One region of the Lysinibacillus sp. FW301-JW8 genome, then DNA from elsewhere that is predicted to be linked to it. Evidence: riboswitches for the same ligand, from Rfam matches in the RefSeq annotation. Region 1 holds a riboswitch; each other region holds the start of a gene.
What was found. A riboswitch is a leader RNA that binds a small molecule or an ion and turns the genes downstream of it on or off. The one in region 1 is predicted to bind cobalamin.
Positions count from the first base shown of each region.

Region 2: it holds a riboswitch for cobalamin, as region 1 does, so the genes downstream of both, AC3WOM_RS04760 (ABC transporter substrate-binding protein) here and cobT (nicotinate-nucleotide--dimethylbenzimidazole phosphoribosyltransferase) in region 1, are expected to answer to the same signal.
Region 3: it holds a riboswitch for cobalamin, as region 1 does, so the genes downstream of both, AC3WOM_RS11230 (ABC transporter substrate-binding protein) here and cobT (nicotinate-nucleotide--dimethylbenzimidazole phosphoribosyltransferase) in region 1, are expected to answer to the same signal.

Region 1 is NZ_JBYTBB010000002.1:148,306-153,406, reverse strand. It holds gene AC3WOM_RS01695 (trimeric intracellular cation channel family protein) at 54-659, shown strand; gene cobT (nicotinate-nucleotide--dimethylbenzimidazole phosphoribosyltransferase) at 789-1,850, opposite strand; cobalamin riboswitch at 1,940-2,116, opposite strand; gene AC3WOM_RS01685 (DMT family transporter) at 2,162-3,022, opposite strand; gene AC3WOM_RS01680 (response regulator) at 3,306-4,610, opposite strand; gene AC3WOM_RS01675 (sensor histidine kinase) at 4,637-5,101, opposite strand, start outside.
Region 2 is NZ_JBYTBB010000007.1:58,895-63,995, reverse strand. It holds gene AC3WOM_RS04770 (S9 family peptidase) at 1-1,205, opposite strand, end outside; gene AC3WOM_RS04765 (precorrin-3B methylase) at 1,370-2,047, opposite strand; gene AC3WOM_RS04760 (ABC transporter substrate-binding protein) at 2,098-3,093, opposite strand; cobalamin riboswitch at 3,275-3,461, opposite strand; gene AC3WOM_RS04755 (GTP-binding protein) at 3,714-5,101, shown strand, end outside.
Region 3 is NZ_JBYTBB010000022.1:50,865-55,965, reverse strand. It holds gene AC3WOM_RS11245 (cob(I)yrinic acid a,c-diamide adenosyltransferase) at 1-34, opposite strand, end outside; gene AC3WOM_RS11240 (adenosylcobinamide amidohydrolase) at 50-1,507, opposite strand; gene AC3WOM_RS11235 (FecCD family ABC transporter permease) at 1,504-2,505, opposite strand; gene AC3WOM_RS11230 (ABC transporter substrate-binding protein) at 2,502-3,464, opposite strand; cobalamin riboswitch at 3,649-3,833, opposite strand; gene AC3WOM_RS11225 (acyl-CoA dehydrogenase family protein) at 3,892-5,101, opposite strand, start outside.

The DNA of each region.
Region 1 (5,101 bases):
AATTCTTTAACTTTAATGAGAAAGTATATTATTTTTCAGAAGGGGTGAAAGGGATGGCTTGGGAGGTTTTTAGTATTATCGGAACAATTGCCTTTGCTATTTCCGGGGCAATTATCGCCATGGAGGAAGAATACGATTTATTCGGTGTTTATATACTCGGTATTGTCACTGCCTTTGGTGGTGGGGCAATTCGTAACTTGCTTATTGGCCTTCCCGTTACAACGTTATGGGGACAGGATATGATGTTCCAAATTGCGCTTGCGGCGATTACTATATTTTTTATTTTCCCGCATCATCTAATTCAGCATTGGCATCGCTGGGGAAACTTCACAGATGCAATTGGCTTATCTGCATTTGCTATTCAAGGTGCCCTCTATGCGGTAAAGCTCGATATGCCAATTAGTGCGGTTATTGTAGCTGCTGTCTTAACTGGCTCAGGAGGCGGGATTGTTCGGGATCTATTAGCAAGACGCAAGCCCCTCGTATTACGTGATGAAATTTATGGTGTTTGGGCAGCTCTTGCAGGACTTGTGATTGGTTTAGAAGTTTTAACAGGCGACCTCTTTTTATATGGATTATTTGGAATAATTACAGTGCTAAGAGTTCTTTCCTATATGAAGAAATGGCGTTTGCCTTTACGAAAGCTGAATCGAGCATGACTATTTTATGAATAGTAACAAGCCCAAATAGTTCGATTAAATGGGCTTGTTATACTTTTTGCTGCTGCCAAGAAATGCCTCAAGCAAATATTTTTTCAACCATCAGCATTTATAAATAGAAAGTGTGCTTCATTCATTCGTTTCTACTAGCACTACAGATTCTTCAAGTGTAGCCATGTTTTTAATCATGGAGCATGCTGCATCTAAAATTGGAAAGGCTAAAGCTGCACCAGAGCCTTCTCCTAAACGCATATTCATATGTAGCATTGGTTCTACCCCTAGCAACTTGGCTGCTATTTTTGCACCTGGTTCTTCTGAGGCATGGGAAGGAATGATGTAGTCCTTTATTTTTGGCTCAAGCTCAAATGCTATGAGGGCAGCAATCGTAGAAATAAAACCATCAATAACAACAGGCTTGCGATTTGCAGCCCCAGCAAGTACAATCCCAGCCATAGCAGCTATTTCTAAGCCACCAACTTTTGCAAGAATATCAATAGCATCGTTGCGATTGGGCTTGTTTAATGCAATAGCATGTTGAATAACCTTCACCTTATGCGCAATTCCCCCCGCTCCCACACCAGCGCCCATTCCTGTTACTACATTTGGATGACAGGCATGAAGCACGGATAGGATAGCTGCACTTGGGGTAGTATTCCCAATACCCATTTCTCCAGTTCCAAGAATATCCACTCCATTTTTAATTTCGCTCGTTGCGACTTCAATTCCTACTTCGATGGATTGAATAGCTTCCTCTCTTGACATAGCTGGACCCTTTGCCATATTGTCTGTTCCATATTTAATTTTCTTTAGAATGACTCCAGCATCAAGTGGTAAATCTTCTTTTACACCAACGTCGACCGTTACAATTTTGGCATTGGTTATGCTGGCGATTGCACAAACACCCGTTAGCCCTTTTGGAAAATTCATTGTTTGTAAAAAGGTTACCTTTTGTGGATTGGAAGTTACATCTTCCTCACAAACACCGTGATCTGCTGCACAGACAATAATTGCCTTGCTCTCAATTTTAGGAAATAATTCTCCTGTAATGCCAGCAAGCTGTACAGCAAGATTTTCCAGTCCCCCCAAGCTTCCAGGTGGCTTGCTCAGAGAGTCTATATATTCCCTAGCTTTCCCCATCATATGGCTATCCACATTTTGAATTTTTTTAATCGTTTGCTGTAATAATTGCATGAAACTATTCCCCTTTCTATCTTTCGAGACAATATAAAAAGCCTGCAGTTTATTCATCACAAATAAACTACAGACTTTTCCATCGTCTATATAATCGAAGCAATTAGGCAGGTCTCCTGGCTTAATTTCAACATTTCATAGAACCTTCCCAGCACCATGCTAGTGGCATTCTCTATGAAACTCCTTTTTACAGTGGCGGGACCGCTAAAGACTCTCACTTTATTCCCTATTCTCCCATAATGGGCACCCAATGCTATTATGCAATTACTTTAAATTTACTGTAAAGATTTCTTGCTGTCAATATGACACCTTTAAAGTTCTTTCTGATCGATTTCACTAATAAAGGTCGCACCAAGTAATAGAATGGCTCCTATTATTTGTAGCACAGTCATTTTTTCTCCTATAATCATCGTTGAGATAACCAATGACGTTAGAGGGTCAATATAGCTTAGAATGGCTATACTTTGCCCCTTTAATTGACTCATTCCCAAAAAGAAAAGATAGAAGCCTATACCAGCATGGACAATACCCAATGCTATAAGTAAACTAATGGATTTTATATCGATATGCATGATTTGGAATCCATTTGTTCCATAAAGATAAAGTGCCAGAAATAACGCTGCTAAAGAAAGCTGCACAATTGTGTTAGCAGGCTCTTTAAGTCCATGAATATACTTGTTGACAAAGGTTACGAATGTATAGAAACATGCTGCAATAAGCCCATACACTATACCGATATCCTGCCCATTTTCTCCTGCAACTTGGCTATGGACAATAAAGAATAATCCAACCAGCGCCACACAGACATAGAAAATTTTTCTTAGATACAGTTTTTCCTTTAATATAATCGGTGATAAACAAATCACTAAAACTGGCGCAAAATAATAACTAAGCGCTGCATTTGCAATGGTTGTTTCTTTGTATGCTTGAAAAAGAAAAATCCAATTCCCACATAATGCTACACTAGATAGCAGCAATGGCCATATATTAGGCAGAATAGATACTTTCGTTATTTTTTCTTTCTTTGCGATGAAAATTACCAATAAAAAGCAAGAGCCAATGACACTCATCCAGAATGCAATTTCACTGGATGGTAGCTGTATATATTTTGCAAAAACACCGACAGCTCCGAAGATAATCATAGATAAAACAAATGCAAATTTTCCGCTCACTTCTGATTCCTACTTTCTACTTATATAGTTTTTAGCCTATACAGTAGAATCTATTGAAAGAAGAGCAAGCTAGTGTGGAATGCCTTAAACAGTAGATTCTACTGTAAAGACATTGTTGGAGGTGCTATTGATCGGAACATATTACCCATCCTTTCTATGTTCAACTCGGACATTCTATAGTTATTTTACCGAAACCCACGTACTATATCAATTATGCCTCGGGAGACTTCTGTACCTGCCGCTGTCGCTGTGCTTTCGCGTAAAAGACATTTGCTGAAAGAAGTTAAATAGTTCGATATTTGGCGGGTGTCATCCCAACATATTTTTTAAATACTTTACTAAAATACTCTTCATTACTATAGCCCACTAACGAAGCAATTTCATTATTTCTTTTATTACTATGAACTAGTAGCTGCTTTGCCTTGTCAATTCTAAGCTCATTTAACAGGTGGATGAAATTTTTATCAATGCTTTTTTTAATTAATATACTTAAATTTGCTTGGCTTTTGTTAAATATGCCTGATAAATAATTCAAATCTAACTGTGGATCATCAAAATGTGTATAAATATAATCGACTATTTTTTTCCCTAAATCATCTCTATTGCCATGTAAATTAAGTATTTTATCTACGAGCGGCTCTATATAGCTATTTACTATTATTGATAAATTGTCTTCTTTAATCATTTGATGGTGGATACTAATAATTTTTTGGGCACTGTTATACGTTTCAAAGCAATTGAAATGAATGCTATATTGTAATAAGAACGTAATCATGAATTCTAATCTTTGCTGAAAATCAATGTTTGTATTTTGTAAAACCCCTATAAATTCTTGTAATTTTAACTCATCCGTAAAGATTTGATTATCAAAAATGGATTTTCTTTTGTTTAGAACAGTGCCGCTTGTATTTAGATGCTTCTTTAGCAGTAACTCTAGCACGGCTTGATTTACATCATGTAAGTCTTTTCTTTGCAGAACGATATGATGATCCTGACTATACGACAAAACAAAATCGGTATTCATAATTTCAATGTGCTCCCCAAAAATATTAAAATAAAATAGCTCATGAGCGTGTGGAATTCGTATATTTTTTGTTTGATTGATGCTGATAACAAAGTATTCAAATGAATAGATATTACTATCCGTCATTTGTTGATCAAAGGCCAATATTAAATTTAATAATTGATTATATTTGATAGCATAATCTACTTGTCTCTTCATGCTCAATGCTTCCATCGTTTGTGAAAGCTTTAGCTTTAGATTTTTATAATCAATTGGCTTTAAAATATAATCCTCTGCCCCAATTTGAATAGCACTTTGCAAATATTGAAAGTCATCATAGCCAGATAGAAAAATCACCTTAAATTGATGGAACTTTTTTAGCTCCCATACAGCCTCTATTCCACTCATACCAGGTAAATTAATATCCGATAAAACGATGTCAGGGGAAATATCCTTAGCTGCCAGTAACATGTCTTCCCCAGTTGCATAAGAAAAGACATGTAGGGATTCAGTAAAATTTCTGTTGATAAAAAAGCTTAGTCCCTCTCTAATAAAGTTCTCATCCTCTACTATAAATATATTCATAGAGCTCACCTCACCGTTAAAAGACATTATTTCTTATATGGTAATAGAATTCTCGACACAAAATATTTTTGTTCGTTAACTAGAACTGTAACACCATATGCTTCTCCATATTTTATCTTTAATCGTCTATTTACATTTTTCAATCCAATGCTGCCCTCATGATTTTCTTCATTTATTTTTTCATTTAGCATAGCTATTTGAGCAATGTCCCTAAATTCGCTATTGTTATAAATATCAATTACGACATCATTTATTTTTCGATAAATATCAATATTTATCGTTATAGACTCTTTATAGCTGTAACCATGCTTAAAAATATTTTCAACGATTGGCTGAAGTGTAAATTTTAGAATAGCATTTTGTAATAAATCATTATCTTCTATCTGAATATGAAATACTAAATAAGAAACTCTGATTTTCATAATATTAATGTATTCTTCAATAATCTCAAGCTCTTTTTCAATTGTTGTTTCCTTTTCACTATTGCCCGT
Region 2 (5,101 bases), on a different contig from region 1:
CTCGACTTTAAAAACTCTTCATTAACTTTAGTGAGCTGTTCCTTTTCACCAGTTTGTAAATTAACGTAAAATAAATCACCAGGATTTGTTGTCGTGCTGATGGCAACGACTGCTTTATCATTTTGTGAATCAAGTGAAAAACCATAGACATACTGATCGTCATGAATTGCTGGATATATTTCACCAGCAGTATTTCCAAAATAAATGGCTGTATTTCCGTGATCTGATACTTGGAAGTAAAAGCTGTGATTATCCTCCATCCATTGGACACGTGGAGCCATGACACCTTGTAGAAAATCTCCGACTACACAATCACCAATAGGGGCGTCAAAATCACTAGTTACACTGGTTAAATTAGTCTGTTCTAAATCATACATCCATAGCTTTGCTTGTGTTGCGTTTTCAAATTCTCTCTCACCTCCAAGAAAAGCGATGAAGCGGCTGTTCGGAGACCATGAAGTTTGGTAGAACATCCCTGTTCCTTCTGTTAGCTTGCGTGTTTGTTTCATTTCTACATCCAATAAGTAAATATCGCTATTGAATGAAAAGTCTACATCCTCTGTTAAATCAGCCATATAAGCCAGATATTTTCCGTTTGGTGACCATGTATCCAAATGGAAATGATGGCTTCCTGTCGTCACTTGTTCCAACTCTCCTAATTCAAGATGAACGATGGCAATGTGAGAATATTGCTCCATATCCAGAAATCCGGCTGCATCTGATTTATGCTTCATGTTGTTTATTTCAAGTGGTTTGAGTTCATTTTCCTCTTTCTTTTCACCTTCGACTTTATCAAAGATGTCTTCATTTTTACCAAGCTTTACAGAGAAGGCAATTTTCTTACCACACGGAGACCATACAGGTGATGTCGCACCGTTTTTACAATTTGTAATTTGTTTGGCCTCTCCACCTGCTTTAGCAAGCACAAAAATTTGTGGCTTACCAGTTCTCGTTGAGACAAACGCAATTTTACTTCCGTCAGTAGACCATACAGGTGAATTCGTTTTATCATCACCGAATGTCCATTGTTGAGGATTTTTTTCATTGAAATTTATATAAAATAAATTAGATACATAATCTTTCTTCTTTTCATCAATATAAGTTTCTACATAAACAACTTCTGTTCCGTCTGGTGATACTTGTGGATCTGATACTGATTTTAATCGATATAAATCTTCTGGTTGAATCCCATGCTTCACTATTATTCGCTCCTTCTTGTTGAAATTCTTACATAGTACTTTATTTCGATACACTAAGGATTTTCCCTGCTTAAAAGAAAAAAATTTTAAACCCATATAATCTTTTATATGTGAAGAAGTATTTTACGATAAGGTGGTTAGTAACAAAGGACCGGAATATATAACGATAACTAGTTTTCAGAATTCAAGTGCTTGTCCCAATAGTCAGCAGTTTTTGTTCTACGATAAAATTTATAAAAAGGTTCATTTGGTCGAGCATGTTCCTTGTAGAGTAGAATAATCGTATGGAGATAGCTTTCAATACGATTAACTGGGATTCGTTTAGCAAACAATGTTCCTGCTTGAGCATCTGCCCCCATCGGCACCGCCCCCAAATAAACATCAAAGCTATCCTTTTGATAAACTAGACCGATATCATCATAGACAGCATTATAGCAAGCTGATGCACAGCCATTGACATTTAAACGTAATCTTGCAGGAACTGTCATCTCTTCTAATGAATAATATAATTGCTCTGTTATAGGGGCGGCCTCCATTTTATCACCATCACAGAAATCACATGCCTTCATGGCAACGATGGGACCCTGCTTTGCCACGTACAGGCCAGCTTTTCGTAATTCGTTAATGGACTCCGCCACATCAACAGTTGGAATTGATAATAAAATACTGTAGGATGCAGAATATTTAATAGCACCAGTCTCCCCAACGACCTCTGCAATTATTTGAAATTGTGTTGGCGTATAATGCTTATTAATAATTCCAGGGCTTACTGCAAGTCGAGTAAAATCTCCCTGCTGATTTAGCTTTTCAAAGGTTTTCTCTGGTATGTTCATATTAAATGCATTCATGTATAATGTCTCCTTATGAAAAAGGAGCTAGCAAAATGCTAGCTCAAATTTTAAAAGTTATCTGGATAAAAGCCTTTTGCCAAAATTTGAATGGCTTCTGCGGCACGAACTCCTTCAGATGCTGCAGATAGTGGTAAAATAACAAAATGTTCATTTTTCACGGCTTCTGTTTCTTTTAATGCTGGGTCATTCTTTAAGAAATTAATTTTTTCTTCAGCAGATGTCTCTCCATAATCAATAACAACAATCACCTCTGGATTACGCGCAACTGCCTCTTCCTTTGAAACGGTTGTCCACCCAGATTCGACATCACCAAAAACGTTTTTGCCTCCAGCAATCGTTACCAACTCATTCATAAAGTTTTGCGCTGCTGTAAAGACATCCTTATCACCGCTGTCAAAAACTAAAACAGGCAGCTCTTTGCCATCCTGGGGTAATTTCGCCCGAATAGCCTCTACATCCTTCGTCATTTGATCGATTAAAGCTTCTCCACGATCTTCGACACGGAATATTTTTGCGATATTACGAATATCTATGAAAATATCCTCTAAAGTTGGCTTTGTCATATTGGATGCTGTATGTAGATATGTGTGAATCCCTAATGCCTCAAGCTCTTCTGGAGTGCCGACACCCTTTTCACCAAAGGCACTTTTCCATCCCCCATATAAAAAATCTGCCTCTGCATCAATTACCTGCTCCTTTGTAGGATATTGGTCAGCTAATACAGGTACCTTGTCGTAAGCAGCTTGTAAAGGCTCATAAATTTTATCATCTAAATAGGCTGTGCCAACCATTGAATCTTCTAAGCCTAAAGCTAGCATAATTTCTGTTACATGTTGGTTTAAGCTAATCGCTTTTTTGGGAGCTTCTTTATAAACTTGCGTTGTCCCATTATTGTCAATCGTTACTTCTGTCGTTGCCGCTTGTGATGGTTCAACCTTTTCCCCTTGTGCTGCTGATTCATTATCTTCCTTCGCGCTGCATGCACCTAAAATAGCCATCAATGCCAGTGCAAAGACAAGCCACATGCTGTTCCATTTCTTCATGTCTTTATCTCCTTTGATGTTATATATAGTAAGAAATCAGTAGACTTCTTTGCTACCATGATTCGTGATGAACTGTATAACAAATTGAAAAAGGGCATAAAAAAATCCCCTTGTTTCCAAGAGGTACGCATAGTGAAAAGACGGCTTTTGACCTGATTCACTATCCCCATCCTCGTGGTTGAAGTAAAGAATATTATTGGCAGGTATCCTGGCTTAGGTTCATCATCTGTACGCCTTCCCATAGTGTGATTACAGTGGCATATTGTATAGACTCCCCATTTACAGTTGCGGGACAGCATCGGATTCTCACCGATTTCCCTTTTAAGCAAATGACAAAGGCCATTTGCACCAATATAAAGGTATTATGTATTGTTATAAATATTATTGATAGACTAGCAAAAGTAATTTCCGTTCGCAATCTCACAAAATAATCCATTTACTAAATATATTTATTATTAAAGAAATATTCATACATAAACGAGAACTATTTTACATTAAATTATTTTCGCAATCATTAGATTTGGAACACTATTATGACATATTCTAAAACTATTTACCTTGAATTTATTAAAATTCTGTTACAATAAAATAGACGGATTTATAGAAACGAGGATTAATTTATGTACAAAACTATTGGGATCCTTGCTCATGTGGATGCAGGAAAAACAACATTCTCAGAGCAATTATTATTTCATACCAAAAGTATTCAGGCTCGCGGGCGGGTAGATCATCAGGATACATTCCTAGATAATCATGAGCTAGAGCGACAACGCGGCATCACTATTTTTGCGGAGCAAGGTCGTATGACAATTGGCAACGACACATATACATTAATCGATACACCTGGACACGTCGATTTCTCCCCTGAGATGGAGCGTGCAATTCGTGTTATGGATTATGCCATCATTGTGATTAGTGCAGTTGAGGGGCTACAGGGGCATACTGAAACAGTTTGGCACCTATTACGTCAGTATCACATTCCAACCTTCTTTTTTATCAACAAAATTGATCGTGAAGGTGCAGCGGTGGATCATGTTATGGCACAGCTTCAAAAAGATTGCTCTGAGGATGTACTACTAGTAAATGAAATGTTCCATTCGGATTATATTCCTTCTAACATAATGGAATGGCTAGCTGAACGTGATGACAATCTTTTGGATGCTTTTCTTAATGAAACATTAGATAGCGCTCGCTGTCTTGCCCACCTCCAAGCGATGATTAAACAGGAAAAGGCCTTTTTATGCTTTACTGGCTCTGCATTAAAAGATATGGGGATACAGGAACTCCTAGCACAGCTTCCACTGCTTACTGAAACACATTTCAATGCTGCTGCACCATTTCAAGGTGAAGTCTTTAAAATTCGACATGATGGCCATCAACGCTTAACTTTTATCAAAGCATTACAGGGAACCCTGCATATTCGAGATGAATTTTCATTTGGCGATGTAACCGAAAAAGTGACGGAGATACGGTTATATAACGGACATCGTTTTGATACCGTACAAGAAGTTACAGCTGGAGAAATTTTCGCTGTGAAAGGGCTTAGTTTAGCAAATATTGGTGCAATCCTTGGAAGCTCCAGTAACCCACAGCCCTATGAGTTAGTGCCAACCCTGCAGGCCAAAGTACAATACGAGGGTGACCAGCATATCAAGGAAGTCCTAAAAATCTTTCGTATCCTTGAAGCGGAAGAGCCGTCATTACGTGTAATATGGCATGAAAAATTTCAAGAGATTCAAGTACATATTATGGGTCTTATCCAGCTTGAGGTTCTTATCGAAGTGCTCAACAAGCGTTTTTCACTTGCCATTTCATTCGGAGAGCCACAGATATTATATATGGAAACAATTGCATCAACTGTTACAGGCTATGGTCATTTTGAACCTTTAAAGCACTATGCGGAAGTGCATTTATTAATGGAGCCAAGTTCACGCGGTACTGGTAATACATTTGTTAATGCATGTCATACGGACGATTTATCCGTTGGGCATCAACGACTAATTGAAAA
Region 3 (5,101 bases), on a different contig from region 1:
TGCCTGTATCCCCTGTTTTCGTGTAAAGCTTCATCTCTCTCATCTCCTATCATCCATTTTTATAATTTTTAATGGCTTGCACAGTTGTCGCAAAAACACCTTTACCAATGATTTTTCCTACCTCTGTAATGGGCCCGCCATACAGCATTTCTTTCCCTTTTTGTGTAGCAGCAATCAGCAAACTATCTGTAGCAGTTCCTGTAGCAATAGTTCCACTAAGTTCATCGCGAATATCTTCTGACTGTAATGCCTTAGTTTTTGCCTCATTTGCAGTCATCATTGCTTGGAAAAAAGCTTCCTCTGATAGACTTCCATTGATAATAACCCATGTATTTATAGTACCAATATATGGTTCGATCTGTCGTTCATGTGCACGAGAAACATCCACAGCATTGCCCACACCAGCAGTAACCGCAACGAGCACACTGCCAAAGGATGCTGTATATTCATTAATTGCTACTAGCCTTGTTGGAACAGCTGTTAACATGACAACCGTACTCGTAGAAGAAAATTCCTCCCTTTGTAAAAATGCTGCAACCTCTCGCTTGACATCACTTATGACATAATCCCCTGGAATTGAGCGATTTAAGAGGCAATCATACCAGCCAATTCCTGGATTATGGACAGCAGAGGAAACTGTTTTTAAAGGAAAATCAGATTTTAACTGAATATAATATTCAGTAACCATAAAATTTTCTCTGTTAATATGTGCACGTTGCAGATGCTCACCCGATTCAGGCATCATCGTTATTTGTGGCTTTGGAATTTCAGGATGTGCATAGGTCGCTACCCTTGCCTGATAGACATCTTCAATTTGGGAAGCCATCAATACTTCATGGGGTACCCCAAAAGCACGCATCTGCCCCGATTCCATTAATAATAATTCATCACAATAAAGTGAAGCTAAGTTCATATCATGTAACACCATAATAACGGTTAATCCGCATTCTACTGCTTCTTTCCGCACCATATCTAAAATTTGCCGCTGATGTGCAATATCTAAATGATTGGTTGGTTCATCCAGCAATAATATTTCTGCTGTCTGCGCTAAAGCTTGAGCTACAAAAACTCGTTGCTGCTCACCACCGGATAAAAATTCCATGGGTGTGTGTTCGTAGCGTGTCACACCTGTTTGGGCCATTGCGTGTTGGACTGCTTGTTCATCATAATCTGACCAGCTGGAAAAGAAGCCTGATTGATGTGGATAGCGTCCAAGTGATACAGCCTCCCGTACACTGTTTGAGAAGGTATTCGCATGTAATTGTGGAAGAACAGCCATTTTTTTTGCCAGGGCACGAGCGTTGTATGAATTAATATTTTTGCCATCCACTTTTATAGTACCTGCCGTTGCTGGTAATATGCCGCTAATCACTTTTAACAGTGTGGATTTTCCGCTACCATTTGGACCTAATATTCCTAATATCTTCCCCTTTTCCACTGAAAAACTAATATCTTTGACGATCGGTACGTCATCATAGCCACCTGATAGATGTTCAACGACAATCATGCCCGTACCCCCTTGCTTCTTCGCTGCTTATAAAAAATATAGGAAAAAACAGGTGCCCCAATAAATGCAGTAATAACACCAATCGGTAGCTCCCTTGGCATAATAATTGTTCGTGCGATTAAGTCACAAATAATAAGCAATGTAGCGCCATTTAAAAATGATAATGGTAATAAATGACGATGGTCTGAGCCCCAAATCATCCTTGTCATATGTGGTACAACTAATCCAACGAAACCAATCGTTCCTGAAACAGCTACTGCTGCTCCTGTCAGCATGGATCCACCTACTAAAATTAAATACTTACTCCGCTTCACATTAACACCTAAGTGCTTTGCACGTTCTTCCCCATATAGCAGTACATTTAATTCCCTTCTTTGTGTCCAAAGCATTAATGAACCTACTATTACAAATGGGATAATCATTTGCACGAAAGGCCAGCCGCGCATGGATACTGAACCAAGCAGCCACCCTATCACTTGCCGCAGCTCCTCACCAGATAAGGCAATCATTAGAGAAATAAGTGAGCCTAAAAATGAGCTAAAGATGACCCCAGTTAAAATCAGCGTTTCCATTTTCAATGAACGATCTACTATTCTTGCAAAGCTCATGACTGCTACCATCGTTAACACTGCTCCAAGCATACTGAAGGTTGGCAATGCATAGAGTCCAACTACTGGAATTGATATGCCAAAAAATATTGTCATTACGGCTCCAACTGATGCACCTGAAGAAACACCTAATGTATAAGGGTCTGCTAAAGGGTTTTTTAACAAGCCCTGAAAAGCAGCTCCTGCAATGGCAAGTGACGCACCCACAAGCCCTGCTAGGAAAACTCGTGGCAGGCGTATTTTCCAAAAAATATTGGCAGCCGTTTCATCAGCTGCTTTATTCCACAATACCTCTAGCGGAATATGAACAGAGCCTATTGCTACGCCGCACCAGATGCTGATGATAAGAAGCGTTATGGCGGTTACATAGGCTGCAACTATTTTACTCACTCAAATGCCTCGGGGTAGATAGCTTTCGCTAATTCTTCAAGTCCCTCTCCTAAACGAGGTCCTTGACGACTTGTTGTACTCTCATCTACCTGAACAATGGCTTTATTTTTCACAGCATTAATTGTGTCAAAGCCAGCACGCTGTGGTAGCTTTGTTAAAATATCAGGTACATAATGATATGTCACCACGATGACATCTGGATTTTTTGCAATAATTTGTTCGGAACTGATTTCATACCAGCCTGCTGTATCTGCTGCAACATTTTCGGCATGAATCATATTTAATATTTCATTCATAAATGTATCTTTACCAGCTGTAAATATTTGTGGCTCATCAGATGCTTCTACAAAGACTTTCTTTGGCTTTACATCCTCGAGTTTTGCTAGAACCTCTTCTACTTTTGCCTTCATATCTTTAATAATTTTTTCGGCCTCAGGTAATTTCCCAGTTGCACGACCTAGTTGTTCAATTGTTGTATATGTCTCATTAAAGTCCTTCGCATCTTTTACAACAAAAACCTTTAAACCGGCAGATTCAAGCTGTTCAATGGCCCCTGCCGAAAGTGTCATACTCGATTCATGAGCAAACACAATATCTGGATTTAAGGCAATAATTTGCTCATTATTATATTCCATGCCGCCAACTTTTTGCTTTTCAGCTGCCTCTGCAGGATAATCATCATTATCGGTAACACCAATTATTTCATTGTTTAAGCCAAGAGCAAATAAAATCTCTGTGTTACTTGGAATAAGAGAGACTATTTTCTCAGGGGGTGCTTCCAGCGTAATATCCTTGCCAACAGCATCCGTTATCGTCATTGGGAATGTTGCTTTGTCTACCTGTGATGTTTCTTGCTGCTCAGAAGATGCGGGCTTTTCATTTTTTGCCCCTTCCCCACAGGCCACAAGTAAGCCAATTGCCAAAAATGCGGCCAATCCTAATTTCCAAAATTTCTTCATGTGAATCCTCCTAGTTTATCGGTGCCTATATTGTAACAACTTATTTTGCTGATGGATCGGTAATCGACAAACTTTGTAAGTTTATCGCCCACTTTTTCTAATCAAAACAAATACCCCTCATTCAAAGTGAGGGGTAATAGTGCACAAAAATACGCAAAATCCACCACCCTATCCTCGTAGGTTGAAAAGTGTTTCTATAAAGGCAGGTCTCCTGGCTTGTGCTACATACGTTTTTTCAAGCCTTCCCGAAAAACTTTCAGTGGCGTACATTGAAAAAACTAGCACATACAGTGGCGGGACCGCATCGGAATATCACCGATTTCCCTTTTCACTTTACATAAGTAAAGAACCTTTATAATATTCAGTTGATTTTATTATACATGAAAACAAAAGAAGTCGCCTACCAATCTAGACGACTTCCCCTTTATTAAATGATATCTGTAAAATACTGGACTGTTTTCATCGGTGCCCCTAGTTCTCTTAATGCCCATGTATGCTCTAAATAAATATCTGCCAGCTTTTCATATTTCCCCCCGAATCTGTGTGCCCATTCAACTGCTACAACACTTTCATACATATGCGCCATTTTTTCTGCTACCGCTTTTGCCTCAAATGTTTTCGTTGCTTCATCCAAAGAGCTAAATGTATGCAATGTCGATTTCAAATGCACTAATTGTTCCATTACTAATTGGACTAGAGGGCTGTCAGCTAACTTAGCTAAGCGCTCCTCCATAACACGTACAAACAACTCATGGGCTTGGAATTTATCTACTAAACGAATCAGCTCCAATGCCAGTATATTGGCAGTTCCTTCCCACACCGTAAGCACCTGTGCATCTCTTAGTAAGCGAGGTGTTACAAAGTCTTCAATATAGCCATTTCCACCATGTAATTCAATCACTTCACTCGCATATTTCACCGCTTGCTCGGCTGTTTCCTTTTTCATAATGGCAATATTTAAACGATTCATGATCATATCCTCATGATTGCCCTGACCACTTGTCACTTTATCATATAGCTGAATAAGATCAAAAACTGTTGTTACTTCTACATGAAGCTTTGCCGCTAATTTTCCTAGTGTATCCTGAATCATTGGGTATTGCGTTAAAGGCTTACCAAAGGCATAACGATTTGTCACATAATGCTTTGCCTCTAAAAAGCCGCGTCGCATAATACCTATAGAAGCTACAGCATTGCAAATTCTTGATAGATTAAGTGCCTCTAGCATATAATAAATCCCTTTATTGGGCTCACCTACAATATAGCCAAGTGCACCCTCAAATTCTACTTCACCAGAGGGTACTGCCTTCACACCGAGCTTATCCTTTAAACGGCGAATACGAAGATTATTCACAGTACCATCCTCCGCTCGCCAAGGAACTGCAAATAATGTTAGCCCTTTAGAGCCGGTAGAAGCCCCCTCGAGTCGAGCCAATACCATCGCTACACCGCACATTCCTACATTGGATGCAAAATATTTTTCACCATATAAACGGAACTGCTCACCTTCCTGTCTTGCCTCTACAACATTTGCCCCAACATCCGAGCCACCTTGTCGTTCTGTTAAAAAGGTTGCCCCCTCATAGAGCTCAGTATCCCCAGTTGCGCAAACATGTGGTAAAAAGCGTTCCTTCACC